DNA from 3 places in the Novibacillus thermophilus genome. Region 1 is predicted to be linked to each of the others. Evidence: riboswitches for the same ligand, from Rfam matches in the RefSeq annotation. Region 1 holds a riboswitch; each other region holds the start of a gene.
The links. A riboswitch is a leader RNA that binds a small molecule or an ion and turns the genes downstream of it on or off. The one in region 1 is predicted to bind S-adenosylmethionine.
Positions count from the first base shown of each region.

Region 1 (10,474 bases):
AACGGCATCACCCACAGTTTGGACATGGGGACGACGGCCAGAAAAACGTTTCTCCAACGCTTTCACGACGTCATTCTGAAACCTCGGAATCTCGACTACAAAGTGATGTTTCCCGGACCGACCGGAACGAATGCAGTCGAGAGCGCGCTCAAAATCGCCCGCAAGGTGACGGGTCGCGAAACAGTGATCAGCTTCACCAACGCTTTTCACGGCATGACCATCGGTTCACTGTCTGTAACAGGCAACGCCTTCAAACGGCATGGAGCCGGTATCCCCCTGCATCATAGCGTCTCGATGCCGTTTGATGGCTACATGGAGGGACACGATTCAATCTCGTATTTAGAGATGTTCCTAGAGGACAAAGGGAGCGGCGTCGCACTCCCCGCCGCCATCATTCTCGAAACGGTGCAGGGTGAAGGGGGTGTGAACACAGCCAGTTTTGAATGGCTGAAAAAAGTTGAGGAGATTTGTCGACGTTGGGGCATTCTGCTCATCGTCGACGATGTTCAGGCAGGATGCGGCCGGACGGGAACTTTTTTCAGTTTTGAACCGGCCGGGCTTCAACCGGACGTCGTTTGCCTGTCTAAGTCCATCGGCGGAATCGGATTGCCCATGGCCTTGACGTTGATTAAACCGGAATACGATCAGTGGGGCCCGGGCGAGCACAACGGGACATTCCGCGGAAACAACCTGGCCTTCGTCGCCGCAACGGAAGCCTTGTCTTTCTGGAAAGACGACTCGTTTTCGATCTCCGTGCGAGAAAAAGGCGAAAAGGTTCGGGCTACGTTGGAAGTGCTGGTCGAGAAATACCCTGAGTTGCAAGGAGAAGCACGCGGCAGAGGTCTGATGCAAGGAATTGCGTGCGGTCCAGAAGGGCTGGCCAGTCAAATTTGTCGCGACGCTTTTGAGTCCGGCCTGATTATCGAAACGTCGGGCCCAGAAGATGAGGTAGTGAAACTCCTTCCTCCACTCACTATTGACGAAGAAGGACTGACGCTCGGCCTCAACATTCTGGAAAAAAGCATACAACACGTGTTACACCATTAACTTATGGTTACGAAGGGAGCTTAACTATGATTGTGAAATCGCTCGATGACATTGTCGGGACAGAGAACGAGACATCCGATAAAAATTGGACGAGTCGCCGTTTCTTGCTCAAGAAGGACAACATGGGATTTACCTTGAATGACACTATCATTTACGCCGGAACCGAAACGTTCATTTGGTACAAACACCACCTTGAAGCCGTCTACTGTATCGAAGGAGAAGGGGAAGTGGAAACACTGAAAGACGGCAAAGTGTATCCGATCAAAGCCGGTACCATGTACGCCCTTGACGGAAACGAGAAACACTACTTGCGGGCTAAAACCGACATGCGCATGGTGTGCGTCTTCAACCCGCCCCTCACAGGACAGGAGGTCCACAACGAAGAAGGGTACTACCCCCTTGAGACGGAGTAATCCGCTTCGCCCGTTTCGATTGAAACGGGCGATTTTCGTTGAAAATATCGGAAAGAGTATTCGTTATGAATCAGGTCGTTCCCGTCGACTAGAGGAGCTGTGCGTCAAATTCAACGTGTCCAAAATGGCTTTCTTCTGTTCAGCCACACGGTAATCTCCTCTGGAACGCAGTCGTCCTCGTTCGACCGCAACGTCGCGAAACAGTTCTCCCGGCTGGCCGCGCAATACGAGCAACCGATCGCACAAATAGAGAGCCTCGTCGATATCGTGTGTGACGAGCAGCATCGTGGATCGGCATTCGTTCCAGACATCGAGCAGTAAATCTTGCAGCCGCATTTTGGTCAATGCGTCAAGGGCGCTAAACGGCTCGTCCAACAACAGGATCTCGGGAGAAGTGACGAGGGCCCGGGCAATCGCCACTCGTTGTGCCATTCCGCCCGACAGTTCTTTCTGATAATGCTCTTCAAATCCTGTCAAGTTTACGAGATCTATCAGTCGCTGGGCTTTATTGTATTTTTCTTGTTTACTCCCTTTCAACCCGAAGCAGACATTGTCGACAACTGTCAGCCAGGGCATGAGGCGCGGTTCCTGAAAAATGACTCCCGTTTCTTCACCCACACCGTTCACCACGTGTCCGTCAATCTTGACGACACCGTCGTATCCCGTATCCAGACCGGCGATAACGCGGAGGAGCGTGCTCTTCCCACATCCACTCATCCCCAGAATGCCGACAATTTCGCCTTTCTCCGCTGTAAAGCTGATATTTTTAACAGCGGTCTTCCCGTTGGCAAACGTGCGGGTCACTCGTTCGACACTCAACACATGTGCTACCCCCTCTACTTACCTTTTTGTGGCAAACCGTCTTGCCAGTGTAGCGCCTTCCTTTCCACTCCTTTTAACACGGCATCGGTACATTTGCCCAGAACAGCGAACAAGATCAAGCTGCTGATGATGAGTTGCGGGGCTGACGTGTTCTGTCCGAAGACGAGCAAGTAGCCCAGACCTTCACTGGCCCCCATCAGTTCGGCAGCGACGACGAACATCCATCCCAAGCCCAGTCCACTCCGCAATCCGACGAGAAAGGATGGCAGGGAAGCGGGCAAGACAATTCTCCTGATGTGTTCATACGCGCTAAAGCGGTACACTTGCCCCACTTCGATGAGTTTTCTGTCCACGTTCCGAATACCGCTGACAGTGTTCAAGTAGACGGGAAAGAACACGCCGACAGCAATCAGCGTAATTTTGGAAGATTACCCGATGCTGAACCATAAAATGAACAGCGGTACCCAGGCGATAGACGGGACGGAGCGAAGGGCTTGAATGGACGTGTCGAATAACTGTTCAACCGTTCGGTTCACCCCGACGAGCGCACCGAACACGACTCCGGCCGCCGTCCCAATGACAAACCCGATCAAGACCCGGTACAGAGTAATGCCGACATGGCTCCACAAACTGCCGTCCTGTACCATCTCGAGAATGGTCACAGCGACAGTTGCAGGTGCCGGAAGCAATTTGTCGGCAACGAGCCCTGCTCGGCTCAAGACTTCCCACAAAATGACGACGAGGAGCGGAACGATGCTTCTGATCAGAAAAGGTGGAACGCAAAAGCTCGCGCCACTCCCCTTTTTGCCAAACCTTTCTTGAGACGGAAAACGATACGGCTTTGAAAGTTCTCTTTCTTGTAATCGGGCCACGATTCGCCAACTCCTTTTTTCTCCTGGCATTACTGAACGACTTTTTCGGTAAACGATGGCTGTATGAGCTCATGGGAAAGGGAGTCGATATCGACATCGGCACCAATGATTCCTTCGCTTTGCAACACTTCTGCGGCAGCTTTTATCGCTTCACGGTGCACAGCTCCTGGAACGGGATCGGAGAAATCGTTGCGCCCCATTTCGATTTCGGCCACGTCTTTATTTAACTGCGCTGAATCGGCCAAAATGCGTGTCGCGTCAGCCGGATGGTCTAACGTCCACTTTCTCGCCTTCTCATACAGTTCGATCACTTTTTCTACGTATTGGGGATACTTTTCTTTAAATTCTGAACGCACACTGAGAAAGCCGTATGTATTGAATTCGGGGTTGCGATAAAACAAGTGCGCCCCTTCTTCCAGTTCCAGTTGAGCCATGTGCGGGTCCAATCCTGCCCAGGCATCGACTTCTCCTTTTGACAGTGCCGTGGCGCCATCGGGATGCTGGAGGGGCACCACTTCCACGTCTTCCGCTGATAGTCCTTCCTCGTTTAATGCCCGCAGCAAAAAGATGTACGGATCCGTGCCAATAGTGGCCGCCACCTTCTTCCCTTTCAAATCGTCCACGTGTTGAATGTCAGAATCGGCATTCGTGACGAGGGCGGTCCATTCCGGTTTAGAATAGATGTAGACAGTCTCAATCGGTGTCCCGTTTGATTTGGCGATGAGTGCAGCCGCTCCCGCCGACGAACCGAAGTCTACGCTGTTGCTGTTTAAAAATTCCAATGCCTTGTTACTTCCGAGACTGAGTACAAACTCGACGTCAATCCCTTCCTCAGCAAACACCTCCTCTGCCCAGCCTTTTTCTTTTAACACGAGACTTACCGGGGAGTAATAAGCGTAATCCAAGCGAATTTTGTCCGGTTTGTCCGCTCCTTCACCTTCCGCCTCGTCCCCCACCGAACGTTGACAGCCGACGAAAAACACTGTAACCGCCGTGACGAACAACGCCACTCTCACGAAAACGTACCGCACTTTTTTCTTCACTCCTCTTGTTTTTACAGTGAGATGTCACCTTCCCCCACAGCAAAAAATCCCCCCATAAGAAGAGGGATGGCATGCCTCCTCTTATCTCTCAGGAAACGTTCCTGCAGGAGTTGGCACCTTGCCAATCGAAAAGATCGACAGGTTGCCGGGCTTCATCGGGCCAGTCCCTCCGCCGCTCTCGATAAGAGTGATATTTGTAACGAAAAAACCTTCTTCCTAGATAAGAAGAAGGCAGTCAATCACGTTCCTCCTCCTTATCTTTCAAGACCGCTGTCTTGCAGGAGTTGGCACCTTGCCAATCGAAAAGATCAGCAGGTTGCCGGGCTTCATCGGGCCAGTCCCTCCACCACTCTGGATAAGAAGCGAAATTGAATGTCAATTTAAAATTGAGTTTATTTTACCCCACTGCATTTGTTTCGTCAACAGGCAATGTCATACCCCGACGTGTTGCATAAATAGTCGTGTCTAGCTCTCCCGTCACCCTGCCGGTCAGCACCCCGGCCGTCATACTTCCGCTGACGTTGACAGCCGTACGTCCCATGTCAATGAGCGGTTCGATGGAGATGAGCAATCCCGCCAGAGCAACTGGGAGGTTCATCGCGGATAACACGATGAGCGCGGCAAAGGTAGCTCCTCCGCCGACACCGGCAACGCCGAACGAACCCAACGCGACCACGGCGACTAACGTCAGAAGGAAAGAAGGACTGAGAGGGTTGATACCGACAGTCGGCGCGATCATGACCGCGAGCATAGCCGGGTAAATGCCAGCACACCCGTTCTGTCCGATGGTGAGACCGAACGACCCAGCGAAATTCGCCGTACCTTCGGGTACACCCAGGTCTTGGTGTTGAGCCCGCACGTTAAGCGGCAACGTCGCCGCACTGGAGCGGGAAGTGAAGGCAAACGTCAAGACCGGCAGCACCTTTTTGACATATGTCAGCGGATTTAGACCGGACACGGCGATGAGGAGCAAGTGGACCGCAAACATGACCAGCAGTGCCGCATAAGACGCCACTACAAATTTACCTAATTGCCAGATGGCATGAAGATCGCTCGTCGCAGAAACCCGACTCATCAAGGCGAGGACACCGTACGGTGTCAAACGGATGACAAGCGTGACAACCCGCATGACAACAGCGTGTAACGCATCCGTCAGTTTCGCAAACATCTCCGCCTGTTCAGCATGTTTTCGCTTGACTCCCAAGTAGGAGATCCCTAGGAAACTTGCAAATATCACCACGGCAATCGTCGACGTCGGGCGAGCTCCGGTAAAATCCAAGAACGGGTTTCCCGGCAACAACGACACGATTCGCTGCGGCACCGTCATGCCTTCCAATTCGCCCATTCTTTCTTCCAGTTCTTCGCCGCGGATTGCTTCTTCTTCTCCGGCGTGTATTTCCGTCGCCTGCAAATCAAACACGAAGGCTGCACCGATTCCGAGAACGGCGGCAATCGCCGTCGTACCGATCAAAATGCCGATAATCACGCCGCCGATTTTGCCGATGTTGTGTGACAACTGAGATTTTGTAAACGCTGCGAGAATGGAAATAAAGACGAGGGGCATGACCAACATTTGCAGCAATGTGACGTACCCGTTTCCCACGATGTTAAACCAATCGACAGACTTTTCAACTACTTCTGAATCCGGGCCGTAAACAAATTGCAAGCTGAGGCCGAAGACAATGCCAATCCCCAGACCGGCAAACACACGTTTAGAAAAAGATAAATGATTTTTCTGCATGAAGAACAAGGCTAAAGCAAACAAGAGCAACAGTACCACATTGATCACAATCAAAACATTTGTCATCTTGATCCTCCTTCCAGCTTTCCGCAAAAGCATATTTCACTTATTCCGATATGTCAAGTATGAATTTGACATACGTGAAGTCCACTCATGCCACTTCAATTCCTTTGCGAACGGGAACCGGCCCCTTCTTCAAACTGCCTCAGTAAAAGTGTACAATGGAGCTAGCCCAATCATGAGACAAGGAGAGATTCACCGATGGATTACCGTATTGAACGCGACACGTTAGGAGAGATGAAAGTCCCGACCGATAAACTCTGGGGGGCGCAAACCCAGCGCAGTTACGAAAACTTCCCCATCGGCACTGAAAAAATGCCCATGGACGTCATTCGCGCTTTCGCCATGCTCAAAAAGGGGGCGGCACTAGCGAACCGGCGTTTGAACAACTTGGAACCGGAGAAGGCAGAGGCCATCGCTCAAGCCGCCGACGAAATTTTGGACGGAAAATGGGACGCGCACTTCCCCCTCGTCGTGTGGCAAACGGGGAGCGGCACCCAATCGAATATGAACGTCAACGAAGTGATCGCTACGAGAGCGAATCAAATTCTTGAAGCAAAGGGCAGTGAACTGCGCGTTCACCCGAACGACGACGTGAACCGTTCACAAAGTTCGAACGACACGTTTCCCACCGCCCTCCACGTCGCCGCTGTCATCGCCGTGGAAGACCAGCTCTTGCCCTCCGTTGACAAACTGAAACAAACATTTGCTAAACAAGTTGAAGACTTTCAAGATATCATTAAAACTGGCCGAACCCACTTGCAAGATGCAACACCTTTAACTTTGGGGCAAGAAATCAGCGGATGGCACAGGATGCTGGAAAAAGACGAAAACATGATCAAGGAGAGCGTTCAGTACATGAAGGAACTGGCCATCGGCGGAACAGCTGTCGGCACTGGACTGAATGCCCATCCGAAGTTCGGGGACTACGTCGCCGAAGAACTGAGCCGCATGACTGGAAAGGGGTTCACTTCAGCGAAAAACAAGTTCCACGCGCTCACGAGCCACGACGAAATCGTGCATGCCCACGGTGCCCTCAAAGCCCTCGCGGCCGACATGATGAAAATCGCAAACGACGTACGTTGGCTCGCCAGCGGACCGCGCTGCGGCATCGGCGAAATTACGATACCGGCCAACGAACCGGGCAGTTCAATCATGCCGGGGAAAGTGAATCCGACCCAGAGTGAAGCGGTGACGATGGTGGCCGTCCAAGTCATGGGGAACGACGCTGCCATCGGTTTCGCCGCCAGTCAGGGCAATTTCGAATTGAACGTGTTTAAACCGGTGATCATCTACAACTTCTTACAGTCGACGCGCCTCCTTGCCGACTCCATCGTGTCGTTCAACGACCGGGCTGCTGTCGGAATCGAACCGAACCGGGACGTCATCGACCACTATTTGAACCAGTCGCTCATGTTGGTGACGGCCTTGAACCCGCACATCGGCTATGAAAATGCGGCGAAGATTGCGAAACTCGCCTTTGCCGAAAACATCACACTGAAAGAAGCTGCCGTAAAGACTGGACTGTTGACGGCAGAAGAGTTCGATCGCCTCGTCCGTCCAGAAGACATGATTCAGCCGAACGTTAAATGACACTTCAAACACCTGAACCGAGCGGTTGCTCCGTTCAGGTGTTTTGATTTGTTTGTAAGTTTTGTTCACATTGTTTAGACTAAAGGTAGTAGCTATTCCTCAAGCATCACTTACAAGGAGTGGAATTCGATGGAACTCACGGTATACTTAGCGGGACAAATTCACGACGACTGGCGGGAGCGCGTCCGGAGATTAGCGAACGAAAGAAAGTTGCCCCTCACGTTCGTCAGTCCCCAGGAAGACCACGATCTGTCCGACAACATCGGGGAAAAGATCAAGGGAACACAACCGAACAACATTTTCAAAGACGAAGCCGCATCGGAATTCAACAACTTGCGCACGAGCATTCTCATGCAAAAGGCGGATGTCGTCATCGCCCTGTTCGGAGACAAATACCGCCAGTGGAACACGGCCATGGATGCGTCCACAGCGCTGGCAACCGGGAAGCCGCTCATTCTCGTCCGCCATCCCGACTTGCACCATGCCCTGAAAGAGTTAGCCCAAAAAGCAGACGTCGTCGTGGATAACGTCGAACAAGCGTTGGATGCGTTAGCGTACGTATTGCGCTAATCCGAACGCAAAAAGTCCCCCATCACTTTTTTCACCTTGGGCACAACGTAGTGGCTCCCGCCGCGATCTTTTACGTCTTCCACCATCATCGCGATGAGGAGTGATGGGTCATCGGTATCCACGGCGACGAACCAGCCGTTTTCCGTTCCCGTCTCATCGTCTTGGCTTTCCTTTAATTCAGCGGTCCCCGTTTTCCCGGCGATGGTGACACCGGAAATTTTCGCCTCGCGGCCTGTCCCCTTCGGGTGTTCAACCACATCGATTAAATCGCTCAAGATGAGTTCGGCCGTCTCTTCGGAAATCACCTGCTCCTTCCAGACTTCTTGCGCCGGCTCACCTTCCGACTTCTCCAGTTGCGGCGCCAGCATATTTCCGCCATTGACAAGAGGGGTGTATGTCAGTGCCAGGTGCAGCGCACTCATCAGCACCTGTCCTTGACCGTATCCCGTGTCTGCCAGCTGAACCTCGCTTTGAATGCCGTCCTCTCCGGCCAACTGTGAGGCTTTAACCGGGTAGGCAAACGGGATCTTCTCCCCAATTCCGAACCCTTTGGCCCCTTCTAGGAAAGCTTCTTCCCCTATGTCAAGTGCCGTTTGGGCAAAGTAAATGTTGTCCGAATAGACAAAGGCGTCACGCAGGTTCACCGGTTTGCCGGGATCGGTGACGCGCCTGACTGTGTAGTTCCCCCAGGATGCATCCGCTTGCCACGACCTTCCTGAAATTTCCCGCTTCTCTTCCGGTCGAAGGGCGCCCGCCTCCAAACCGATGGCAGCCGTCACCGGTTTAAAAGCTGAACCGGGGGCAAACAACTGGGCAAAGCGATTAAGAAGCGGTTTTTTCGGGTCGCCTTCCCACTCCTCCCACTGTTCGCCTGACAGGCCGAGTACAAACGCGTTCGGATCGTATGCCGGGCTGTTCACCAGTGCCAGCACCTCACCTGTTTTCGGGTGAAGGGCGACAGCCGTGCCTGCGTCCCCTTTCATCTCGTTGTACAAGGATTCCTGTAGCACCATGTCGACTGTAAGCTGAATGTCCTCTCCATGTCTCGGTTCTTTCTCAGCGATGACCTCCTTTTCCTCACCGGCTTCACTTTCGATCGTAATGACCCCGCCGTCTTCCCCTCTGAGTCGCTCTTCAAACACCTGCTCTAATCCGCTTTTCCCTAAAACATCGTCCTTGCGGTACCCTTCTTCTTTTAATTCTTCCCACTCTTCTGCCGTGATCTCGCCCACATAGCCTGTCAAGTGGGCGGCAGCCTCACCGTACGGGTAAACGCGTGCCGGTACATCTTGTTTGGTCACGCCGGGAATCTCCATCAACGCCGCGATGCGCTCGACGTCACCTTGCGGCAATGTGGCGATCGGGACAAACAGATCCGGCTGCACCCAGTCAGCAGCCAATTTTTTGTCTATCTCTTCCACGGAAATCCCCAGTTCATCGGCCAGTTGTGATTTAGCTTCCGCGCCGTCATCTCCCAGCTGTCCGGGCACAATGCCGATGGCAACGGCTGTGCCGTTCACAGCGAGCCCACTGCCGTGTCGATCCGTGATTTCTCCCCGTTCCGCTTTGACCGTCTTGGCACGCACTTTATCGCCGGGTTCCATCTGCGGGAAGATCATGCGCTCATCCCATTTGACAAACCAACCCGACTCGTCTCCCTGCTCTTCCTGGATGAGTGTCCCTTCAAAGGAAAACGTGACCGGACCGGCCAACGTCTCCATAGAGAGTTCGAACGGAATGCGGACTTCTCCGTTTTCGTCCGGCTCCAAATCTTCCGGAGGATTCGTTTGGATCTTCAGGTTATGTACTTCGATACCGGCATAAATGTTTTCATAGCGTTCGACAAAATCATCCTTTGTGATAGCTTCCTTCGATTCAGTCGCCAGTCGCCCGTACATCGCGGCAAAGTCCTGCTCTTCCCAGTCCGCGACATACGCCTGAAAACTCTCTTCCGGTGTCGGCCCTTTGGAACAAGCGTTGAACAGCAGAAGCCCCGCCGCGACGATCGTGAAAAACGCACTGCGTCGTTTCAATGTTTTGGTCGTTGTTGACATTTTTTTGTCCTCCCCTCCCATGTACTATCATATGACCTGCCTGAAATGAAAACAACACTTTATCCCCTAACGTAATACTGCTAAAATTTTGTTCGAGGAGTGATGAAATATGAACAAAGTCCACAAAATCGCCGTCGTCGGTTACGGCAATATCGGAAAATACGCGGTACAAGCCCTCAACAGAGCTCCCGATATGGAATTGGCCGGCGTTGTGAGGCGCGCGCGTTCCGCCCGGGACGTCCCACCCGAACTCGCCGGA
Region 1 covers NZ_CP019699.1:874,432-884,905, reverse strand. Annotated here, with positions in the region: gene ectB (diaminobutyrate--2-oxoglutarate transaminase) at 1-1,047, shown strand, start outside; gene B0W44_RS04320 (ectoine synthase) at 1,074-1,460, shown strand; gene B0W44_RS04315 (ABC transporter ATP-binding protein) at 1,524-2,282, opposite strand; gene B0W44_RS19195 (ABC transporter permease) at 2,297-2,692, opposite strand; gene B0W44_RS19190 (ABC transporter permease) at 2,711-3,154, opposite strand; gene B0W44_RS04305 (aliphatic sulfonate ABC transporter substrate-binding protein) at 3,184-4,185, opposite strand; SAM riboswitch class I at 4,276-4,385, opposite strand; SAM riboswitch class I at 4,449-4,559, opposite strand; gene B0W44_RS04300 (L-cystine transporter) at 4,595-6,004, opposite strand; gene fumC (class II fumarate hydratase) at 6,200-7,591, shown strand; gene B0W44_RS04290 (YtoQ family protein) at 7,721-8,161, shown strand; gene B0W44_RS04285 (penicillin-binding transpeptidase domain-containing protein) at 8,158-10,215, opposite strand; gene B0W44_RS04280 (diaminopimelate dehydrogenase) at 10,325-10,474, shown strand, end outside.

Region 2 (10,474 bases), 860 kb from region 1:
TGTCTGTCCAGACGAGTGACTGTATAGGAACGTCCAGTTCGACGTTCTTCGGCACGTAGAGAAAGGCTCCGCCACTCCACAGGGCCGCGTGAAGAGCCGTCAGTTTGTGTTCGTCCGCCTGGGAAGCGTCGGTCATGAACACTTTGCGCACCAGATCGCCGTGCTCGCGGAGTGCTGTGTGCAGGTCAGTGAAGATCACCCCTTTTTGTTGAAGTTCAGGCATTAACTCCGTGTAAACGACAGTGGAGTTGTGCTGCACGATCAAGTTCCGTCCGTCCGCTTCCTCCTGGGCAAAGGAACGAACGGTCTCAGGCAGCTCGTCAAACCTCGAGAGCACAGCCTCTTCCGTGTAAGGCTGAAACTCTGTAAAATTCCACTGGCGTATGTGCGTCTTCTCCACATTGGGCAAAGGAAGGCTCGACGCTTTTTCCAGTGCTTTCAAGCGAAAGTCGAGCATCCAGTCCGGCTCGGCATTTTTTTGCGAAAGTTGGGTAATGACATCTCGGTCAAAGATCAAATTGGACGTATTGACACTCATGTTCTCGCTTCCTCCCCGCTTAAGCTTCTTGGCCCACAGTTTCGTCTTGAATACCCAACTCCGCCTTAATCCATTCGTACCCTTCCGCCTCCAGACGCTGTGCCAGCTCCGGCCCGCCTGAACGCACAATGCGACCTTGCATCATGACGTGAACGAAGTCTGGTTCAATGTAGTTGAGCAGCCGCTGGTAGTGGGTGATGATGAGCACGCCCAAATTCGGATCACGCATGGAGTTGACACCTTTGGCCACGACCTTCAGAGCGTCGATGTCCAAACCCGAGTCGATCTCGTCCAATATGGCGATGCGCGGTTCCAACATCATCATCTGCAGTATTTCGTTCCGCTTCTTCTCACCGCCTGAGAACCCTTCGTTTAAATAGCGTTCGGCAAACGACTGGTCTATGTTTAACATCTCCATCTTTTCATCCAGTTGGCGGATGAATTTCATGATGGAAATCTCGTTACCCTCTCCGCGTTTCGCGTTGATGGCGCTGCGCAAGAAATCGGAGTTGGTCACTCCGCTGATCTCACTCGGGTACTGCATAGCAAGGAAGAGCCCTTTTCTGGCCCGCTCATCTACTTCCATCTCCAAGAGGTCTTCTCCGTCCAACGTGACGCGCCCTTTTGTCACTTCGTACATCGGATGACCCATCACGGCTGATGCGAGGGTACTTTTCCCCGTACCGTTCGGCCCCATGATGGCGTGAATTTCGCCGCCTTTGACTTCGAGATTCACTCCTTTGAGTATTTCCTTATCTTCAACTGAGGCGTGCAAATCCTCTATCGTTAATTTAGGAGCACTTGACATGTTGCATTCCTCCATTGTTCTATAGTGTAGTCATGGTAGTATCGTCATGACGACAGTCGGGCATCTGCCGCCGATGTCCCCACTGTGGTTTCTAATTTAGAATTATTATCATTGTAAAGTATAACATATCCCAATTCAAGGTAAAGCGAAAAATGATTTCGCCATCGCGGATACTTCATAGACGGTCACCTGCGTGCATGTGTCGCGTTGTTTCTGCACCTTTTCGCATCAAGGCGGGCCGGATGACGATCCAGCCCGGTTGGTGCTCACCTTTTATGGCTTTGGCTGTTGTATTGGCTGACGATAGCGTTGGACTGCTTATAGTCTTCTTCCCGAAGTCGTTCGACTTCGATTCGGGTGTCCAGTTCGAGGCAGTACTGCTCAAACGTCACACCGTAAGCTTGAAACATCGCAGCTTCGATCGAATGAGTCGCATTCGGTTTGGTCGCGATACGAAAACACTCCCTTTTGTGTGATGTCGGTTATCGTAACACGGCCTCTCCTCTGCTGCAATCACAGAGAAAGGACGTCAATGACCGTAGGATCTCCTCCTGCCAACTGAGCCGCGGCAAGGGATACGGCGATATAAGATTGCACCCCGATCCTTTGATATCCGAAGACCTCCCTTTAGCCACAACAAAAACCCCGGGATGCTTTCGCTTCGCATCACGGGGTTTTAATTGGCTTCAGTGCACCTCACGTTGTTGCTGCAGTTCGTGTACGGCGTCCTGCACGAGTGTGACGCCTTGAGCCATGGCCGCTCCGCCACCGAACGCTGCGGCTACACCGACGGCTTCCATGATCTCCCCTTCAGACGCCCCTTGGTCGAGGGCACCTTTCGCGTGGTAGATGATGCAGTACTCATCGTTGGCAAAGACGGCCACAGCTAACGCCATCAGGTGCTTCATTTTTTCATCCAGCTCCCCGGGTTTAAAACACTCCTCCGTGAAGCGGTTGAAACTTCCCACCAGTTCAGGCATTCGCTCGCTAAACGCCCCCAAGCCTTGTTTGTAATCTTGCAGGGCGAGCTGGGTCCAATTGTCTTTCACCACGTTGTGGTCATGTTTCATCGCGATCCTCCATTCTGCCAACGTCTTCCTATAGCATGCGTCGGAGAATGGAACTTTATGAAGGAAGTGTGCTAGGCATCACTCAAAGGCGGGAACAACCGCGCCATCGTACTTTTCTTCCATAAACTGCCGAACGTCGTCAGACGTCAAGGCGTCAGCCAGCTCTTGAATGCCCGGTTTGTCTTCGTCTCCCTCGTTTATTGCCAGTACGTTGACGTAAGGTGAGTCTTTGCCTTCGATAAACAGGGCGTCCTCCACCGGATTGAGGTCGGCCTCCAAAGCGTAGTTCGTATTGATGATCGCCAAGTCTACGTCAGGCAGGACACGGGGCAACATCGCGTTTTCCACTTGTTCGAATTGAAGGTTTTTCGGGTTTTCGACGATGTCTTGAAGCGTCTTGTCCCCCTCGCCCTCAGACAACGTGATGAGTCCATTCGCTTCCAACAGGCGGACAAAGCGGTCTTGCTCTCCCGAGGCATTCGTAACCGCGACGGTCGCACCGTCTGGAATTTCTTCAATCGATTCGTACTTGTCCGAGTACGCGCCAAGGGGCTCAATGTGCACGCCGACAACGTCGACAATGTTCCATCCGTTTTCTTCATTGGACGATTCCATCCACGGGATGTGCTGGAAGTAGTTCGCATCCAGCTCCCCTTCGACTAGGTTTTTATTCGGCAGGACGTAATCCTGGAATGTCTTGATCTCCAGTTCCACACCTTGTTCAGCCAAGATGGGCTTCACGTGCTCCAAAATTTCGGCGTGAGGCACTGCCGTCGCCCCGACCGTTAACTGGATCGTCTCCTCCGTACGTTCGGCACTGTTTTCACCGCTTTCTTCACCCGCCGAATCGCCACCTCCGTCACTCGCCCCGCTGCCGCAAGCTGCCAAGGCGAAGACGACAAACAGTGTACTTGCGTATTTCAGCCATTTCAACATCGTGAAACTCCTCCCTTTTTTTTGATGACACGTGCCAGTGGCAACATGTGTCCGGAAAAAGGCCCGCTTGACAGATCCCGAGGGACTACCTTTTATCAATGGCTTGCACCACCCGGTCCCCGACACTCTGTATGATTTGCACCATGAGGACGAGAACCGCCGTCGCCAGCACCATGACGTCGGTCTGGAACGACTGAAAGCCAAAGCGGTAGGCGAGATCGCCGAGGCCTCCCCCGCCGAGTATTCCGGTGATGGCCGAATAACTGACGAGCGTGATACACGTGACCGTAATCCCGGCAACTAATCCCGGCAACGCTTCGGGTATATACACCTTGCGAATGATCTGCCAGCGGGTCGCCCCCATGGCCCTTGCCGCTTCGATGACGCCCTTGTCCACTTCCCTGAGCGACGTCTCTACCAGCCGTGCGTAAAACGGTGCGGCACCAACGACTAACGACACGCACGCCGCCGTCGGACCGAGGGACGTGCCGACCAACATTCGGGCGACGGGTATCATCCACACGACCAACACGATGAACGGAATGGAGCGAAACAGGTTGACGCCGAAGCCAACGAGGCGCTGCAACCACGGCAGTGGCCACAGGCCTTTCTCTTCCATCACGACGAGGGCAATCCCGAGTGGGAGTCCGAACAAAGCGGTGAAAAAAGTGGAGATGACCATCATGTACACTGTCTCCCACGTCGCAGCCAACAGCAAATCCCATTGGACGTTAGGCAGAAGGAAATCCACTGTCTAACACCTCCACTTCGACGTCTGACCCCCGCAAAAAGTCCACGACTCGCGCCACCTGCTCCGAAGATCCGTCAACGTGTACATACAGCGTGCCGTAGGCCGTGTCGTTGACTTGACGCACTTGTCCCTGCAAAATGCTGAGATCGACCTCACAGGCGCGGATACAGCGACTGATGACCGGTTGTTTCGCCTCTGTCCCGAAAAATGTGCACTTGAGGATCCGTCCGGAAAACATATCACGAAAGGAAAGGTCAAGGGCTTCTTTCGCTTCTTCCTCCAACCCGGCCACGTCCCGCACGAACCGACGCGTGATTTCTTTTTTCGGCCGGCGGAACACGTCGGACACCGGTCCGCTTTCGACGAAACGCCCGTTTTCCATGACCGCCACGCGATGGCAAATTTTGCGGATAACGTGCATTTCGTGGGTGATGAGGACGATCGTCAGATTCAACTCGCGATTAATCTTTTGGAGTAAACGGAGTATGTCGTCCGTCGTCTTCGGATCGAGGGCTGACGTCGCCTCGTCGCACAATAACACTTTCGGGTCATTGGCCAGCGCCCTCGCAATCCCGACCCGCTGCTTCTGCCCGCCGGACAGTTGCGCCGGGTAAGCGTCCGCCTTGTCCGTCAGGCCGACAAGCTCGAGCATGTGCCTGACTTTCTCATCGGCTTCGGCCTTCCCAACGCCGGCGATTTCCAGCGGAAAGCGGACGTTCTCCTTGACCGTACGGGACCACAGCAAATGGAACTGCTGAAAAATCATGCCGATTTCCCGCCGCGCTTCCCTCAGTTCGCGTCCGGACAACTGGGTAAAAACGCGCTCCCCCACCCTCACTTCTCCGGCGGTCGGCGGTTCCAGCAAGTTGATCGTCCGGATCAAGGTGCTCTTTCCCGCGCCGCTGTAGCCGATAATCCCGAAGATTTCTCCGGGCTCGACCGTCAGATCTATGTCATCTACAGCTCGGATTGTCCCTGCAGCCGTCTTAAAGTGCTTACGAATGCCCTTTAACTGAATCACGTGTCTCCCTCCCTTTAACAGCTAAAAAACCCTTTTTCGCAGAGAAAAAGGGTTTTACAGCAAAGGTAAACGTCCTCTCTCATCTGCCAGGTCGACACCTGCAGGAATTAGCACCTTTTTGCACGTGAGGGCGCAAATGGTTGCCGGGTTTCATCGGGCCAGTCCCTCCACCTCTCTGGATAAGAGATGTCTAGTTTGTATTAAGTTAAGCTGAAAAGATTTTACCACGATATGAGAGAAGGGACAACAGGTTTTTTTAAAAGTTTTCCGTTTCTACTCCTCCCAACCTTTTACAGAATCGACAACGTCCTCTCTCATCTTCAGAAGCGCCCTGCCAAAGGGCGAGGCTCCTCGAGCCCCCTTCCTCATCACAGCCTATTTCAAATGAATCCAGACACTTTTGACTTCTGTATAGTTTTCAAGGGCGTACGACCCCATTTCACGGCCGAAGCCAGACTGTTTGTAACCGCCGAAAGGAGAGGCCGGATCGGTTACGTTGTAGCAATTGACCCACACCGTCCCGGCCTTTAGCCGACTGGCGATGTAGTGAGCGTTTTTCACATTTTCGGTCCACACCCCGGCAGCCAGTCCGTACGGCGAGCCGAAAAGGGGGCTGACGTCTCAAGACGAATCGTATTCCCCGTATGTTTCTCGCAGCGTGTCGCATATTTCACCGACGGTTGCCCCGCTTTTCACGGCGTCGATGATGAAAGGCATCACATTCTCGTTTCCTGAAGCTGCCAACTGCAGCTGCGAGAGGACGTGCCGTAGGCGCACATTGTCCCGGGATCGGCGCAGTTGTTGTAGAAATCGCTTTTGTCGCTGTTCCAGCCTCGGATCCGATTGGTGCAAAAAGATCTCCCCGTTTTCTTCGCCGACAAACCGGTTTACACCGACGACGACTTCCTCACCGCGTTCCACTTTTTGCTGATGGCGATAGGCGCCGTCCTGAATTGTCTGTTGAACATACCCGCGTTCAATGGCGGCAACGGCTCCCCCCTGCCCCTCGATTTCGTCCAAATAGTCCTGGACTCGCTGTTCCAACTGGTCCGTCAATTCCTCAACAAAATACGAGCCGGCGAGTGGGTCCACCGTGTCGGCGGCACCGCTCTCATAGGCGATAATTTGTTGTGTGCGCAGCGCTGTCCGCACTGACGCCTCTGTAGGTAAAGCCAGTGCCTCGTCGGACGCATTGGCGTGTAGACTCTGTACGCCGCCGAGTACGGCAGCGAGGGACTGGAGCGCGACTCGCGCGACGTTGTTATCGGGCTGGACGGCAGTCAACGTAGAACCCCCGGTTTGGGCGTGTACCCGAAACTGTTGCGACCGCGGAAGGCGCGCTCCGAAGCGCTCGCGCATCAAGCGGGACCACAAGCGGCGGGCGGCACGGAATTTGGCCACTTCCTCGAAAAAGTGATTGTGTACACTTAAGAAAAATGAAAACTGAGGTGCCACTTGATCGATCTTCAGCCCTCTTGCCAGAGCATACTCGATGTAGGCGATACCGTTTGCCAGTGTAAAGGCTAATTCTTGGGAAGCTGACGCACCTGCCTCCCGCATGTGGTACCCGCTGACACTGATCGGTTTGAAACGGGGCATCCAGTTCGTGCAAAATTCCACGACATCCGTCACCAGTCGCATGGACTCTTGCGGTGGATAAATATACGTGCCCCGGGCGGCGTACTCTTTTAAGATGTCGTTTTGCACTGTGCCGGACAACTTGTCGAGGGGAACCCCCTGTTTTTCCGCGACGGCGATGTACATCGCCAACAGGACGGGGGCCGGAGCGTTGATCGTCATCGACGTGCTGACGCGGTCGAGGGGAATGTCTTGAAACAGCAGCTCCATGTCCCGCAAGGAATCTATGGCAACACCGACCCTGCCGACTTCTCCCGCCGCTTCCGGAGCATCGGAATCAATGCCAATCTGCGTCGGCAAGTCAAACGCGCAACTGAGACCGTGCTGCCCTTCACGCAATAAAAATTTAAACCGCCTGTTCGTCTCCCGCGCCGTTCCGAACCCGGCATACTGCCGCATCGTCCACAACCGCCCGCGGTACATCGTCCGGTGGATCCCCCGGGTGTACGGGAACTCGCCGGGAAACCCGAGTTTTTCCTTGTAGCGCGTATCGCATTCATCTGGGGTGTAGCAACGTTCCACTTCAATGCCTGAGGAGGTGACACACGTTTTTGACGTGTGGATTGACCGGTGCTTATCCAACATGTCGTTTACACTCCGTTCTTCCCATGACCCAGTTGTACTCGTGATACCTTTCGCTTCCATTCCGCTTAAATCACGGACGACATCAGCACACGCAGCGTCATGCGTGCAGCAGAGTGGAATGTCAAAAGGGAAGATGCACTCATTTCAATGGCAGCGCCTCAAACGGTCCTTCTCTCCCACTCTCTCACGATGGCCAACAGCTTGGGTGTCCAAGAAGAAGACACGTGTCTGCCGTACCGCCGAGTCTATCTTCGGCAAATGCGGTCTGTTCATAGCATCCTTCAACGTCGCTGAGACCATTCACACAAAGGCAAAAAAAAAGAAGATGTCTGCGAGAGAACACCTTCTGTCAAAATAAGATGGGGAGGAGTTAAAAGGGACTGGACTTCTGCTGGCAGAAATCCAAACACTCCTATTATTTCCCGTTGCAAACCCTTTTAAACATTTAAAGAGTCCCATCGCGATGGTTCACGGTTGTCCTGTCTCGACAACGCTCAACGTCACGTCTTCTCGCGTTGGGTGTAGCGCTGTAACCGTCTACTCAACACGCTCAACCGTTTCTTTAACGAATGTTCCCACCTCACATCGCCGAGTCGCTTGGCGACCCCGAGTAAATCGAGGGCGTTGTCGATTTGGGTTCGGTACAGTTGCTCGGGGTCATCTCCTTCTACCGAGACACAGTCCTCCATCATCTCGACCACGTGAGCACTGTCGACAAAGTCGTCAAAGTTCACGTGGTGGGCTCCGTCTCCTTGGGCATAATCGACTAATAAGTCAAATTCCTCCCGCACGGCGTAATGTATCTCCACACTGCGGCAAATCGGGCAAAACACGATTGGGACGCGATGGACCACGACTCTGTCACTGCGAATAGCGCCGATCGTCCCAATCATACTCGCCCCGCAACAAAAACTCATCAAACCGCCCCCTCCCTCGTCGTAGACGGTACAAACTTTCGTTCATTGTACCACACTCACGTGAAAACGGCAGCATGAAAAATGCGCACAAAAAAAGTGTGATCGGCTGATCACACCGTTTGCGCGTCCGTCACTGTCCGTCTTCTCCGTACATCTCTGCGTATTTTTCAGGTGAAAGCAAGTTTTCCAGCTCTGAAGGATCTTCCATTTCCACGACGATCATCCACCCTTTTTCGTAGGGGGACTCGTTGACGAGTTCCGGGGAATCTTCCAATTCGCCGTTCACTTCCACCACTTTGCCGTTTACGGGGGCGTACAGTTCGGAAACGGTTTTGACCGATTCCACACTGCCGAACGGCTCATTCGCCTGAAGCGTATCCCCAATTTCCGGTAACTCCACAAACACAATATCGCCCAGTTCGGATTGGGCAAAGTCCGTGATTCCGATCCGCACCTTTTTTTCGCCTTCGTCCTTTACCCACTCATGTTCTTCACTGTACTTGAGTTCTTTCGGCAAATTCACGGTGAACCCTCCTGCCACTTCAATTTTGTATGTCCAACACGCGCTTCAAGCGTTGTTCGACCATTTGCAAACCTCTTTCCCCCGCTTGAAAATGGCGTAACTTTCCTTCCTCGTCAAACAGGTAGTACGCCGGCACGTACTCATTTTGAAAAGCGTCGACCACCGCGTGTTGATTGTCGATGATTTGCGGATGCTTCAGTTCATACTTTTCAATCGTCTCTTTGACAGGCTCGATTTCGGTATCTTTTTCAGAGCGGGGCATATGTACACCGACTACTTTAAGATTAGCATCTTTGTACTTTTCGCGCCACTCATTGATATCCGGGAGTGTTTTTTTGCATATACCGCAGCTGATGGACCAGAAGTGTACCAAGACCGGATGCCCTTTCAAATCGTCTTTCGACACTTCTCCGTTTACCCACTCGGTGACATTTTGAAATTCCGGCATTTCTGAACGCAAACGCATCGGCATCGAATTGGACCTCCTCAATTTTTTCGTGAATGGAAACCGAGGGCCTAACACACGTCGGCGCTAGACCCTCAACGTCGTTTAATTCGCTTGAAGCGTCTTTTGACCAGGTTTCCAGTCGGACGGACATAAACCGCCGGTCTGTAAAGCATTTAACACCCGTAACGTTTCATCGACACTGCGACCGATATTTTCGTCCGTCACGACTTGATAACGCACAATCCCTTCCGGATCGATAATGAACAACCCCCTCAGGGCTGTCCCTGTCTCTTCTTCGAGGACACCGTAATCACGGCTGACTTTATGTGTGGTATCAGCAGCAAGGGGGTAGCGAATATCGCCGATACCGTTGTTGTCTCTTGAAATGTTCATCCACGCCCGGTGTGAGTACTTGCTGTCCGTGCTCACGCCGAGGATGTCAGCATCCAGTTCGGCGAACTCATCGTACCGGTCACTCAAAGCGGTGATCTCCGTCGGACAGACAAACGTAAAGTCACGGGGATAGAAAAACAGCACGAGCCACTTCCCTCTGTAGTCAGAGAGGCGGACCGGCTCGTCCAAATTATCCAAATCTTTCGTGCTCTCCATTTCAAAGTCGGGAGCCGGGAGTCCAACGAGTCGTTCTGCCATGAAGTTCCCTCCATTATGTTGTTGTTCCTACTGTGTTTTAGCCAGACAAGCTTAAGGTAACAACTTCCCTACTATAAGTCAATACAATCTCGCGCTCCCTACCATTATGTCCAAAAATGTTCAAATTCTTTCGGTTTAAACCCGACGGTCACCCTCGTTCCGTCCGTCACAATCGGCCGCTTGATCAGTTTTCCTTCAGACGCGAGCAACGCCAACAGCTCGTCTTCGCTAAGCGTCGGGATTTTGTCTTTAAGGCGCTGTTCACGGTACACTTTCCCCGACGTATTGAAAAACTTTTTTATCTCTAGTCCGCTCTTTTGAACTAACTCTTTTAATTCCTCCTTCGACGGAGGATCGTTCACAATGTGCCGCGTCTCGTAGTCGATCCCCCGTTCGTCGAGAAACCGTTTCGCCTTGCGGCATGTCCCGCATTGGGGATACTCGTACACTAGCAACTTCGCCACTTCACATCGCTCCCTTTCAGTGACTACGTTCCATCAGAACATAGCTCCAGCATTTGCTTGCTGCGACTTTTCTCACCTTACCAGTGATTACGTCCGATCAGAACGGTATTCCACATCCGCCACG
Region 2 covers NZ_CP019699.1:1,730,900-1,741,373, reverse strand. Annotated here, with positions in the region: gene sufD (Fe-S cluster assembly protein SufD) at 1-538, opposite strand, end outside; gene sufC (Fe-S cluster assembly ATPase SufC) at 558-1,346, opposite strand; gene B0W44_RS18100 (YuzK family famiily protein) at 1,613-1,756, opposite strand; gene B0W44_RS08670 (carboxymuconolactone decarboxylase family protein) at 2,033-2,416, opposite strand; gene B0W44_RS08665 (MetQ/NlpA family ABC transporter substrate-binding protein) at 2,495-3,352, opposite strand; gene B0W44_RS08660 (methionine ABC transporter permease) at 3,438-4,103, opposite strand; gene B0W44_RS08655 (methionine ABC transporter ATP-binding protein) at 4,084-5,124, opposite strand; SAM riboswitch class I at 5,201-5,310, opposite strand; partial or broken gene B0W44_RS08650 (aldehyde dehydrogenase family protein) at 5,500-5,724, opposite strand; gene B0W44_RS08645 (acyl-CoA mutase large subunit family protein) at 5,746-7,407, opposite strand; gene B0W44_RS18095 (hypothetical protein) at 7,447-7,641, shown strand; gene B0W44_RS08640 (hypothetical protein) at 7,848-8,264, opposite strand; gene gcvH (glycine cleavage system protein GcvH) at 8,395-8,787, opposite strand; gene B0W44_RS08630 (redoxin domain-containing protein) at 8,807-9,253, opposite strand; gene B0W44_RS08625 (peroxiredoxin) at 9,338-9,886, opposite strand; gene B0W44_RS08620 (arsenate reductase family protein) at 9,991-10,350, opposite strand; gene B0W44_RS08615 (cob(I)yrinic acid a,c-diamide adenosyltransferase) at 10,438-10,474, opposite strand, start outside.
Region 2: linked by a shared signal. The riboswitch ahead of B0W44_RS08655 (methionine ABC transporter ATP-binding protein) and the one ahead of B0W44_RS04305 (aliphatic sulfonate ABC transporter substrate-binding protein) in region 1 are both predicted to bind S-adenosylmethionine.

Region 3 (10,474 bases), 940 kb from region 1:
TCACACACGGGTTGAAGGGCGTCCAGTGCAGCGACCGCCCCGTCGAGCTGGCGTCCGCCGTGATTGGAGACGATGAGGCCGTCGACGCCGCAGTCAAGGGCGAGTGACGCATCGTCCGGGTGAAGGACTCCTTTGAGCAAAATGGGTAATGGCGTTATCTCGCGCAAGCTGGCCAAATCGCCCCATGTTAGTCCCGGGTGAAACACAATGTTTAACAAGTGTTCCAGGGCAGCTTTTCGGTCAACTTCAGGAGGTTTTGTCAGTTTTTCCCGAAATACTGGATCATGAAAGAAGTTGGCGCTACCCATGCCCAGTTTCAGAGGGGAGTAGCCGGTGGAGAGGTCGCGTTCGCGCCACCCGAGGAGGGCGGTGTCGACGGTGATGACTATGGCTGAGTAACCAGCCGCTTCGGCGCGCTGTACCAGGCTTTTCGTGACATCCATATCGTTTGACCAGTACAGTTGAAACCAATGTGGGGAGGCGCCTAATTCCGATGCGATTTGCTCCAAGGTGAAAGTTGAAACGGTGCTGGCAATAAACGGCACCCCTAAAGCTTTTGCTGCACGGGCTGACGCCAGTTCACCGTCGGGGTGAACAATACCTTGCATCCCGATTGGCGCGAGCAAAAAAGGGGTCGCCATCGCTTGACCCCACAACGATACGGACATATCGCGGTGAGTGACATCTGTGAGCACCTGCGGAAGCAATCGCCAACGGTTAAACGCCTCTTCGTTGGCTTTCATCGTCTGTTCCGACCCCGCACCACTGGCGACATACGTGAATGCTTCACGGTCTATCGCTTGTTTCGCCCTTTGCTTCCAGTCAGCGTACGAGTACGGAAAAGGAAGGTGTTTTTCAACAGGAGACACGTGCGTTCCTCCTCATACTTCGCTAGTCTTTCTTCATTTTGGCCGCCAGGCGATTGCCTATGGACTGTAGACCCTGAACGAGGATGATCAGCATGATGACGGTGACGTACATGACGTCCGCCTCGTAGCGGAGATAACCGTAACGGTAAGCGAGGTCGCCCAACCCGCCGGCACCGACAAGGCCAGCCATGGCCGTCGCCCCGATGAGGCCGATCGTGGCAATGGCCAACCCGAGGACGATTGACGGACGCGCCTCTCGGATCATCACGTGCCAAATGATGGACTTCGTTGACACGCCCATCGCTTCGTACGCTTCCAAAACGCCCTGGTCCACTTCTAACAGGGACGATTCCATGAGTCGGGCGATATACGGTGCCGTGTACACGACGAGGGGGACTAACACGCCTTTGACACCGATTGTCGTCCCGACGAGGAACTTCGTGAACGGCAGGATGAGGAACAGCAACACGATGAACGGAATCGAGCGTATGACGTTAATCCCCACGTTCAGTATTTGATAGACGACCGGATTTGCCAGCCTATGTCCTGGGCGGGTTAAGACGAGCAAAACGCCGAGGGGCAAACCGATCAAGACGGACATGGAAAGGGCAATCCCGACCATTTGAAAAGTTTGGAGGGTCGCTTCCCAGATGACGCCTCCCCATTGGTTAAGAAATGCGCTTATGTTTGCGATCATGCCACTCCACTCCTTTGACTTGTACGCCCTGCTCTTTCAAGTAACGAATCGCTTTGACCGCCTCTTCGTCCTCTCCTTGGAAATGCACAGTTAAACGACCGTAAGGGTGTTCTTTCAACTGGGTGATCTGCCCGGACAGAACGTTTGGGTAAACGTCGAACTTTTTGCTGACTGCGGCGAGAGCCGGTTCTCCCGATGTCGTTCCGACAAAGGACAGTGTGGCGATAGGTCCTTTATTTCTCAAAGAGTCTAGCAATGACTGCGGCAAGTTGTGGCCGAACAGGCTGTCGACAAATTTTTTCGTCGTGTCGTGTTGCGGGGCCGTGAACAGGTCCAATACAGAGCCGGATTCGACGACTTCTCCGCTCTCAATCACCGCTACGCGATCACACACTTTTTGGATGACCGGCATTTCGTGCGTGATGAGCAAGATGGTGATGCCGAAATCGCGGTTAATTTTGAGCAGTAAATCGAGGATGGCTTCCGTCGTGTCCGGGTCGAGGGCGCTTGTCGCTTCATCGCTCAGCAACACTTCCGGTTCGTGGGCCAGGGCGCGGGCGATGGCGACGCGCTGTTTTTGCCCACCGGACAGCTGGGCGGGGTACGCATCGCGTTTGTCTTCCAGCCCGACAATCGCCAAATACTTCTCGACGCGCGCCTGAATCTCGTTTTTCGGAACACCGCTTAATTTGAGCGGTAGGGCGATGTTCTCATACACTGTCGCCGTTTTAAGCAAGTTGAACCCTTGAAAAATCATCCCGATTTTTTTGCGCGCTTCTTTTAATTTTCCGTCAGGTAAGGCAGTCAACTCGGTGCCTCCGACGTACACTTTGCCTTCTGTCGGGCGTTCCAACAAGTTGACACAGCGGATGAGCGTGCTTTTCCCGGCTCCGCTGTAGCCGATGACACCGAAGATTTCGCCGCGCTTTACGTCCAGCGACACATGGCTGAGAGCGTACAGCGGTCCTTTTTTTGTCTGAAACACTTTCGATACGTTTTGCAGTTGAATCATGCGGTTCACCCTTTCACAAATACCCTGTGCTCATCCCGGGCACGGGGAAGCCGTGTTTTGTTGCGGTTTACCAAGACGGTATGACAGAGCCCGAGAACTCTTCTTCTACGAACTGCTTCACTTCGTCAGAATGGTACGCCTTGATCAGCTTGTCGAGGACCGGGTCGTCTTTGTTTTCCGTGCGAACGGCGATAATGTTCACCCAAGGGGAGTCTTTCGGTTCGATGGCAATCGCGTCCTCCGCTGGCACATATCCGGCTTCCATCGCATAGTTGGTGTTAATGGCTGCAGCGGTTAATTCACTCAGTTGCCGTGGGATTTGGGCTGCTTCCAGTTCGACAAACTCCAAGTTGAGGGGATTTTCTTCTATGTCCTGAACGGAGGCCGTCACGCCGGCGCCTTCTCTTAATTTAATCAATCCGGCATCTTCAAAGAGAAGCAACGCGCGGGCGCTGTTTGTCGGGTCGTTTGGCAGTCCGAGGGTGTCACCTTCTTTTAGTTCGCGGATGTCTTTAATTTTTTCAGAATAGATTCCCATCGGGAAATTGACGGTGTCAGCAACGTGAGACAAATCCAGGTTGCGCTCAGCGACGAAGTCATCCAGATACGGCTTGTGCTGATAACTGTTCGCATCCAAGTCCCCTTCGGCCAGGGCCGTGTTCACCATAACGTAGTCCGTGAACACTTCAATTTGAATGTCAAGGCCGTCTTTTGCCGCCACTTCCTTCACTTTTTCCATGATTTGTTCGTGAGGGCCGGCGGTCACGCCGATGATGAGTCTGTCTTCGCTCAAGGTGTTGCTTTCTTCGCTTGAAGCTTCTTCGCCAAGATCTCCGCCGCAAGCAGAAAGCGTGACGGTGAAAATTAGCGCGATGATGAAGATGCGTGTTTTTTTCATGTAAGTTCCTCTCCAATCCTTTTGATTTAACTAGCGACTGTGCGAACCGCAGCGTCTAAGCGATGGGCTTTTCACAATGCTCCTTGTTCCAGATGGATGTGGACGTATGTGTCAGTTGAATTAGCGCAATGAACACCGCGACGAACATACTGAATATGGTCAAGCCTAAAAGCCCTGAGGTATAGAGTGTTTCAAATGCCAGTATGTTGACAAATGCTAAAGCGGCTGTCGCGATGACTCCGAACCAAGCGAGCCACGAATCGGGGGAGCTCACCCGCCATTGGCCCCGATGTTCCCACAAACTTGTGACTATCATTAAAGCTAAATTTATTCCCATACCTACCCACACCGGATGGGTGTTAAGGAAAAAGTGATCGGGTGACCATTCGCCCAAGTGGTACCACAACAAACCTGATGCAAATCCTCCAACCATTGAGATCACAGCGCCTCCCTTCGTCACGAGCGGCCAGAACAAGGCGCCTAACACCGGTGCGAAAGTCGCCGAATTGCGCACGGTCCAAGCGAGTATATTCCACCACGCGGACTGTTCAGTGCGCAGAGTGCCAAACAGGATCATTAAACCTGTCAGTAACAACAGCGACCACTTCGTATAGCGAACGAGTCGATCATTGGTCGCGCGGGGATTTAAAGCACTGCCGACATCCCTGCCTAAACTGGTCGCCCCGGAAAACTGACACGGCGCTCCCCAGCTCAGGGCACAAGCCCATATGCCGAGGAAAAACAGTCCGGCTAAAGGCGCAGGGAGGACTTGCATGAGATACTGGGGAATGGCGATCAAGCCCTTGCCTGCGTCTGGGACGACCACGGCAGCGGCCATCCCGAAAAGCACACCGAGGATCACAAACGGTATCCCCATGACGGCTGCCATTTTTAGTCCCTTCTGGCCTTCTTTTGCGGTTCGGCAGGACAACGCCATCTGGAAGGCCGCCTGGGCCAACAATACATTGACGAGAAATGTGCCGAACCACGCAACGATCACTTGTAAACCGGCATTTCCCCATGTAAACATGTCTGGTTGTGTTTGGGCTAGCTGAACCAGACCCTCTATTCCCGGGTTGACAAAAAAAGCGATTAACCCCACCACAAACATCAGTGAGAATACGACTGCATTGACGCTTTGCGTAAAGGCAACTGACCACATTCCACCTGCTTGCAAATAGATGAAGAGCAAGAGGGATGTCAACGCAACAGAAAAAAAGAGGGGGATGCCGGTAAACACATGGATAGCAGAAGCAAAAGCGATGGCCGTCGCCACTGACCACATCGGAAAAGAGAATGCTGTAATGGCACCACTGATCAGTTTCGCCCAACGCCCGTAATAATCACCAATGAGGCCCGAGATCGTCACCAGCATCCGTTCGCGAAACGGTGCGAGCAGAATAAAGGCGATAATTAACACTTGCACCGTTTCAGCGACTCCATACCAAACAGCTGATATGCCTTTCAAGTATGCTAATTCTAAAATGGAGATGTAAGTTGAGCCGGAAAACAGTCCGGTGATACAGAGGGCGACGACAAGCGGCGAAAATTGACGGCCGCCGACAAAAAAGTCCTCTCCGCGAGCTGCTTTACGCCTCGCGACATAACCGGAAAAGATTAACAGAAACGTATAGACAACAGCTAATCCTATCAGCCACACACCGTATTCATTCATTAAATGTCATTCCCTTCACGTGATCGGCCCTTACACTCTAGATTGTCGGGCTTTCGTTTATCCGTCATTTGGTGCTCTCACCGCTTTTTCATATAGGATAAGTATGCATTTACAGTTGATGAGACATCTTCATCCTTCCTGCAAGCTGTTAAAATGAGAAAGCCTCTCTGCAAAGACAGAGAGGCTAGCGACCCGATCATCACCTCTCTTATCTTTCAAAACCTAAACGGCTTTGCAGGAATTGGCACCTTTTTGCACAGGAACCGTGCAAAGGTTGCCGGGTTTCATCGGGCCAGTCCCTCCACCTCTCTGGATAAGAGAATGTCTATCAGATTTTAAAACCAGTATAGTCACCCCCTAAACTGTTGTCAACTGTTTTTGGCGCGCTTTGTCATTGCCAGGGTGTAAGGTTTGTGCTATAGTCACATTAAACAGAGGGGAGCTGGGAGAGCCCGGCTGAGAGGGTACCCCCAAAATGGTACCGACCCGTTAAACCTGATCTGGATAATGCCAGCGCAGGGATCATAGTCGTCATCTGCTTGTGGACAGCAGACATGTGACGTTGCGCTTAAGCCAGTCCTGATCAGGATTGGCTTTCTTTACGTTTGAAGGAGGTGTGGACATGCCCCGTGTCAATGTCAGCATTCAAGTCATCCCCCGTGTGACAGGGGATCAAGATATTTACGACATCGTGGACGAAGCCATTGGCGTGATTCAGCAGTCGGGCGTGAAGTACGAAGTAGGTCCGATGGAGACGACGATGGAAGGTGAGTACGACGAGTTGATGGACGTTGTGAAGAGAGCCCAGGAAGCGGTGATTGCGGCGGGAAGCGAGCGGGTGATCACCATTGTGAAAATTGACTACAGTCCATCCGGGGTGACGATGGAAGAAAAAGTGGGCAAGTACCGGCAAAGGTGAATGGAACGTGAGACGCGTGAAGTGGCGACAGCATGCCATGACTGTTTGGCCGCCAGTCTTGCTCGCGACTGTGTTTCTCGCCCTGTGGGAACTCGGGGTGCATGTCTTTGACGTGGACATGTGGTTGTTGCCGGCGCCGAGTGACATAGTCTTTGCCTTTTTACACAATGTAGAAGTCGTCAACCGTCACATGTGGCCGACGTTGCAGGAAGCGATGCTCGGCTTTGCGACAGGCATTGCCGTAGCCCTGTCGTTAGCCGTTCTCATTGAACTGTCTCCCTGGCTGCGCCGGGGACTGTATCCGCTTTTGGTCGGGACGCAAACGGTGCCGATCATTGCTATCGCCCCTCTGTTTATCGTCTGGTTCGGGTACGGTTTGCTGCCAAAGGTGCTCATCGTCGCCCTGGTCACGTTTTTTCCGGTCGCTGTGAGTACAGTGGACGGGCTGAGTTCGGCAGACAGGGACATGGTGCGGTTACTACGGTCCATGGGGGCAGGAAAGTGGCAGATCTTTCGCATGGTGCGCTTTCCCCATGCGCTGCCGTACGTGTTTTCCGGTTTGAAGATCGCCGCGACGTACAGTGTCCTCGGGGCGGTTATCGCCGAGTGGTTAGGAGCCGATGCCGGGCTCGGCGTGATGCTCGTCCGGGCACAAAACTCGTTTTCTGCTGACAACGTGTTTGTCGCGATTGTCGTCATTACGTTCTGGAGTTTGGTGTTGTTTGGATTCATTCAGGCGGCGTCTCGATTGTTGGCGCCGTGGGCGTACACGCGCGAACAAGAACAGTGGGAAAGGAAGAACGCAAAGTGACACAACACAACCATTGGAGGACGGTCGTCGTCATCGTCAGCATGTCCTGTCTCCTCGTGTTATCTGCATGTGGGGGAGGAAACTCGGATACTCCGCAAGAAGAAGGACGAGACAGTGGAGAGGTTGAGAGTGACGAGTTGACGCAGGTGACCGTGATGCTCGACTGGGTGCCGAATACGAACCACACCGGTCTGTACGTCGCCCAGGAACAAGGCTATTTTGCCGAGGAAGGACTGGAGGTGGAGATCACCACGCCGGCTGAGACGTCAGCTAACCAGCTCGTCGGTGCGGGAAACGCTGAGTTTGGCGTAAGCTCGCAGGAGTATGTCATTCAGGCCAGGGCAGAAGGGATTCCTGTTGTCTCTATTGCTGCCGTCTTGCAGCACAACACGTCCGGTTTTGCTGCGCCGAAGGAGAAAAACATCACATCTCCGCAAGATTTTGTAGGGAAGACGTACGGCGGTTGGGGGTCGCCGATTGAAAACGCCTTTCTTAAGACAGTTCTGCGCATGGACGGCGTAGAAGTGGACGATGTCGAGGACAAAGTGAATATCGTCAATGTCGGAGAAGCCGATTTTTTTGCCGCTACGTCACGGGACGTTGACTTCCAATGGATTTATTACGGCTGGACGGGTATCGAAGCGGAATTGCGCGACTTTCCCATTGACATCATCTATTTGAACGATCTCGATCCGGTCCTCGATTTTTACACCCCGACGCTTATTACGAATGAGAGTATGATAGAGGAAAAGCCCGAAATAGTGGAGAAATTTATGCGCGCAGTGAGCAAGGGGTACTTGTTCGCCATCGATGAACCGGACGCAGCAGCAGAGATTTTGATTGAGGTGACACCTGAAACAGACCCCGAACTGATTCGCGCTTCTCAACAGTGGATGAGCGCACGTTACCGCGACGATGCGGAAACGTGGGGCGTGCAGGACGAACAGAGGTGGATCGACTTCACTGATTGGATGGTCGAACACGAACTGATTGAAACGGCCATTGATCCCACCGAAGCGTTTACCAATGCATTTTTACCGGAGTCGTAACGATGAAGATTGTGCTGGACACTCTGTGTAAAACATACCGCACCCCTTCTGGAGAATTGCCGGCTTTAAACGGTGTCAGCCTGACAGTAAAAGAAGGTGAATTTGTGAGTCTCATCGGGCCGAGCGGGTGCGGCAAGAGTACGCTGTTTAACATCGTGAGCGGTCTGGAGCACCCTGACCGCGGCACGGTAAAAAAAGATGGAGAAGACATCACGGGAGAGACCGGACACGTCAGTTACATGATGCAGAAGGACTGTCTCTTTCCTTGGCGGACAATCCTCGACAACGCTGTGGTCGGAGCGGAAGTGCGGGGAGCTTCTCGCAAGGAGGCACGGGAGAGAGCGCGGGAACTGCTGTCTGCCTTCGGTTTGGAACAGTTTGCCGACGCATACCCTGTCCGTCTGTCCGGTGGGATGCGGCAGCGCGCTGCGCTGTTGCGAACCGTGATGATGGAGCGCGATGTGTGGCTGCTGGATGAGCCGTTCGGCGCCCTCGACGCGTTGACGCGCGACCGCATGCAAGATTGGCTGTTGGGTATATGGGATCAGTTCAATCGTTCTATTTTGTTTATCACGCACAGTATCGACGAGGCGATCTACCTGTCCGACCGGGTGTACGTGCTGTCATCCCGTCCGGCCACTGTAACGGCTGAATGGTCGATTGAGTTGCCGCGCCCCCGGGGGCGCAAACTGGTCACGGACGAACGCTTTCTTTACTACAAGGAGCAGCTGTTGACAGAACTGAATCAAAACGAAAACCCCCGCTGACTTGACGAACGGGGGTTGTTTTACGTCCACGACGAGGCGACGCCTCACATGACTCAGCAATCGTTTAATTTTCACGAGCAGGTAACGTGAAGGTGACGCGGACACCGGATTGATCCGGCAAGTTGTCAGCTTCAATGTGTCCGCCGTGTAAGTGGACCAGTTCGCGGGTGATGGCGAGGCCTAAACCCGTTCCCTGTTTAGAGCGGGACTTATCGACTTTGGTGAACCGCTCCCACAAATAGGGGAGCTCTTCCGGCGGAATCGTCGTTCCTCTGTTGACGACAGTGATTTGGACCGCTTGACCTCCCTGAACGGAACGGGCGCCAATCTCGACCGATTCTCCGGCAGGCGAATGCTGTACGGCATTCCCGATCAAGTTGAGCAGTATTTGCTGCAAGCGGTCTTCGTCAGCCCAAACGACGAGTGACGGCTTGACATCCGACGTCACGGACAAAGGTTTGTTCTCCAACTGGGGTGATAAGCGGTCGAGGGTCTCCTCGACTGTCGGCTTTAAGGGAACGAGTTCGCGTTCCAGTTCAATCTTCCCCGACTGCAACCGGGAAAGGTCCAACAGATCGTGAACGAGACGGCTCAAGCGCTCGACGTCCTTTTGCATGATCGCCGTTACTTTCCCTTTGTCTTTTGCCGGTATTTTGTCCTCTTGTAGCAGTTCGAGAAACCCGGCCAGCGACGTGAGCGGGACGCGAAATTCGTGGGAGACGTTGGAAACGAATTGTTTGCTGAGTTGATCCAGGCGTTGCTGTTCTTTCATTGTCTCTTCTACGCGGTCGACCGCTTGATTGAATGTGGCGGCTAGATCGTCTAGTTCCTCGTACGATTCCATTCGGACGCGTTGTCGAAAATCGCCTTGCACCACTTTGCGCGCGACGTGTTGTATGTTGCGAATGGGTGTGACCGTGTAGCGAGACGTGCCGTACGAGATTAGGACGCCGAGGAGGATGGCGATCAGGCCGGAGTAGATGAGGGTCCGGCGCATGTGCGACAACGTTTCGGCGGATTGGCCCATCGGGTTTTTTAGAAGCAGGAGCCGGTTGCGCTCTCCGTCGATGAGGTACAGCTCCAGTTCCGGCAGACCGAACCAGGTGGCGGACGTCTTACGGAAAAGTTGCTGATCCCGCAACAGACTGTTCCATTCGTCCGGTGTGAAAGACAGGTTCTCGGCAGCCGAAGGGGGAGTTCATACAGTTCTATTCCGGCCAACTGCAACGTGTTGATCAAAATGGAACGCTCGGAGCGAATGACCCACCCCGATTCTCCAGGGACGACCACGCGGCGGGCGACGGCAGAGACGTTGTCCACGAGGCGGGACGACTCTTGCTCGACGAGGAACAGCCGAAAAAACGTATCGGCGGCAAACCCGATGGCCAGCACAGCGATGAGCACGACGATCGTGTGGGAGGTGATGAGGCGGGAAAACAGGGAGTTATACTTCCTCATCGCGCATCACTTCAAAGGTGTACCCGCTGCCCCAGACGGTGCGGATGTACCGGTAAGGGGCGGTACGGGATTCTAGTTTTTCTCTCAGCCGCTTGACGTGAGTGTCGACTGTGCGCGTGTCGCCGAGGTAGGCGTAGTCCCATATTTTACTGAGCAAGTGCTCCCGGCTGATCACTTGTCCCTTGTGTGTTGCCAAGTACAGCAGTAAGTCGAACTCTTTGCGGGTCAGCGTGACTGGCTGGCCTTTGGCCTTTACCAGGCGCTCGTCGCGGTGGATCGTAAGATTCGGCCAACTCATCACTTTTTTTGATTCCGGTTC
Region 3 covers NZ_CP019699.1:1,814,520-1,824,993, forward strand. Annotated here, with positions in the region: gene B0W44_RS09065 (alpha-hydroxy-acid oxidizing protein) at 1-869, opposite strand, end outside; gene B0W44_RS09070 (methionine ABC transporter permease) at 892-1,566, opposite strand; gene B0W44_RS09075 (methionine ABC transporter ATP-binding protein) at 1,538-2,578, opposite strand; gene B0W44_RS09080 (MetQ/NlpA family ABC transporter substrate-binding protein) at 2,646-3,476, opposite strand; gene B0W44_RS09085 (sodium:solute symporter family protein) at 3,532-5,151, opposite strand; SAM riboswitch class I at 5,357-5,471, opposite strand; TPP riboswitch at 5,577-5,690, shown strand; gene B0W44_RS09090 (MTH1187 family thiamine-binding protein) at 5,774-6,070, shown strand; gene B0W44_RS09095 (ABC transporter permease) at 6,078-6,881, shown strand; gene B0W44_RS09100 (ABC transporter substrate-binding protein) at 6,878-7,930, shown strand; gene B0W44_RS09105 (ABC transporter ATP-binding protein) at 7,933-8,697, shown strand; gene B0W44_RS09110 (sensor histidine kinase) at 8,762-9,838, opposite strand; gene B0W44_RS09115 (hypothetical protein) at 9,733-10,155, opposite strand; gene B0W44_RS09120 (response regulator transcription factor) at 10,142-10,474, opposite strand, start outside.
Region 3: linked by a shared signal. The riboswitch ahead of B0W44_RS09085 (sodium:solute symporter family protein) and the one ahead of B0W44_RS04305 (aliphatic sulfonate ABC transporter substrate-binding protein) in region 1 are both predicted to bind S-adenosylmethionine.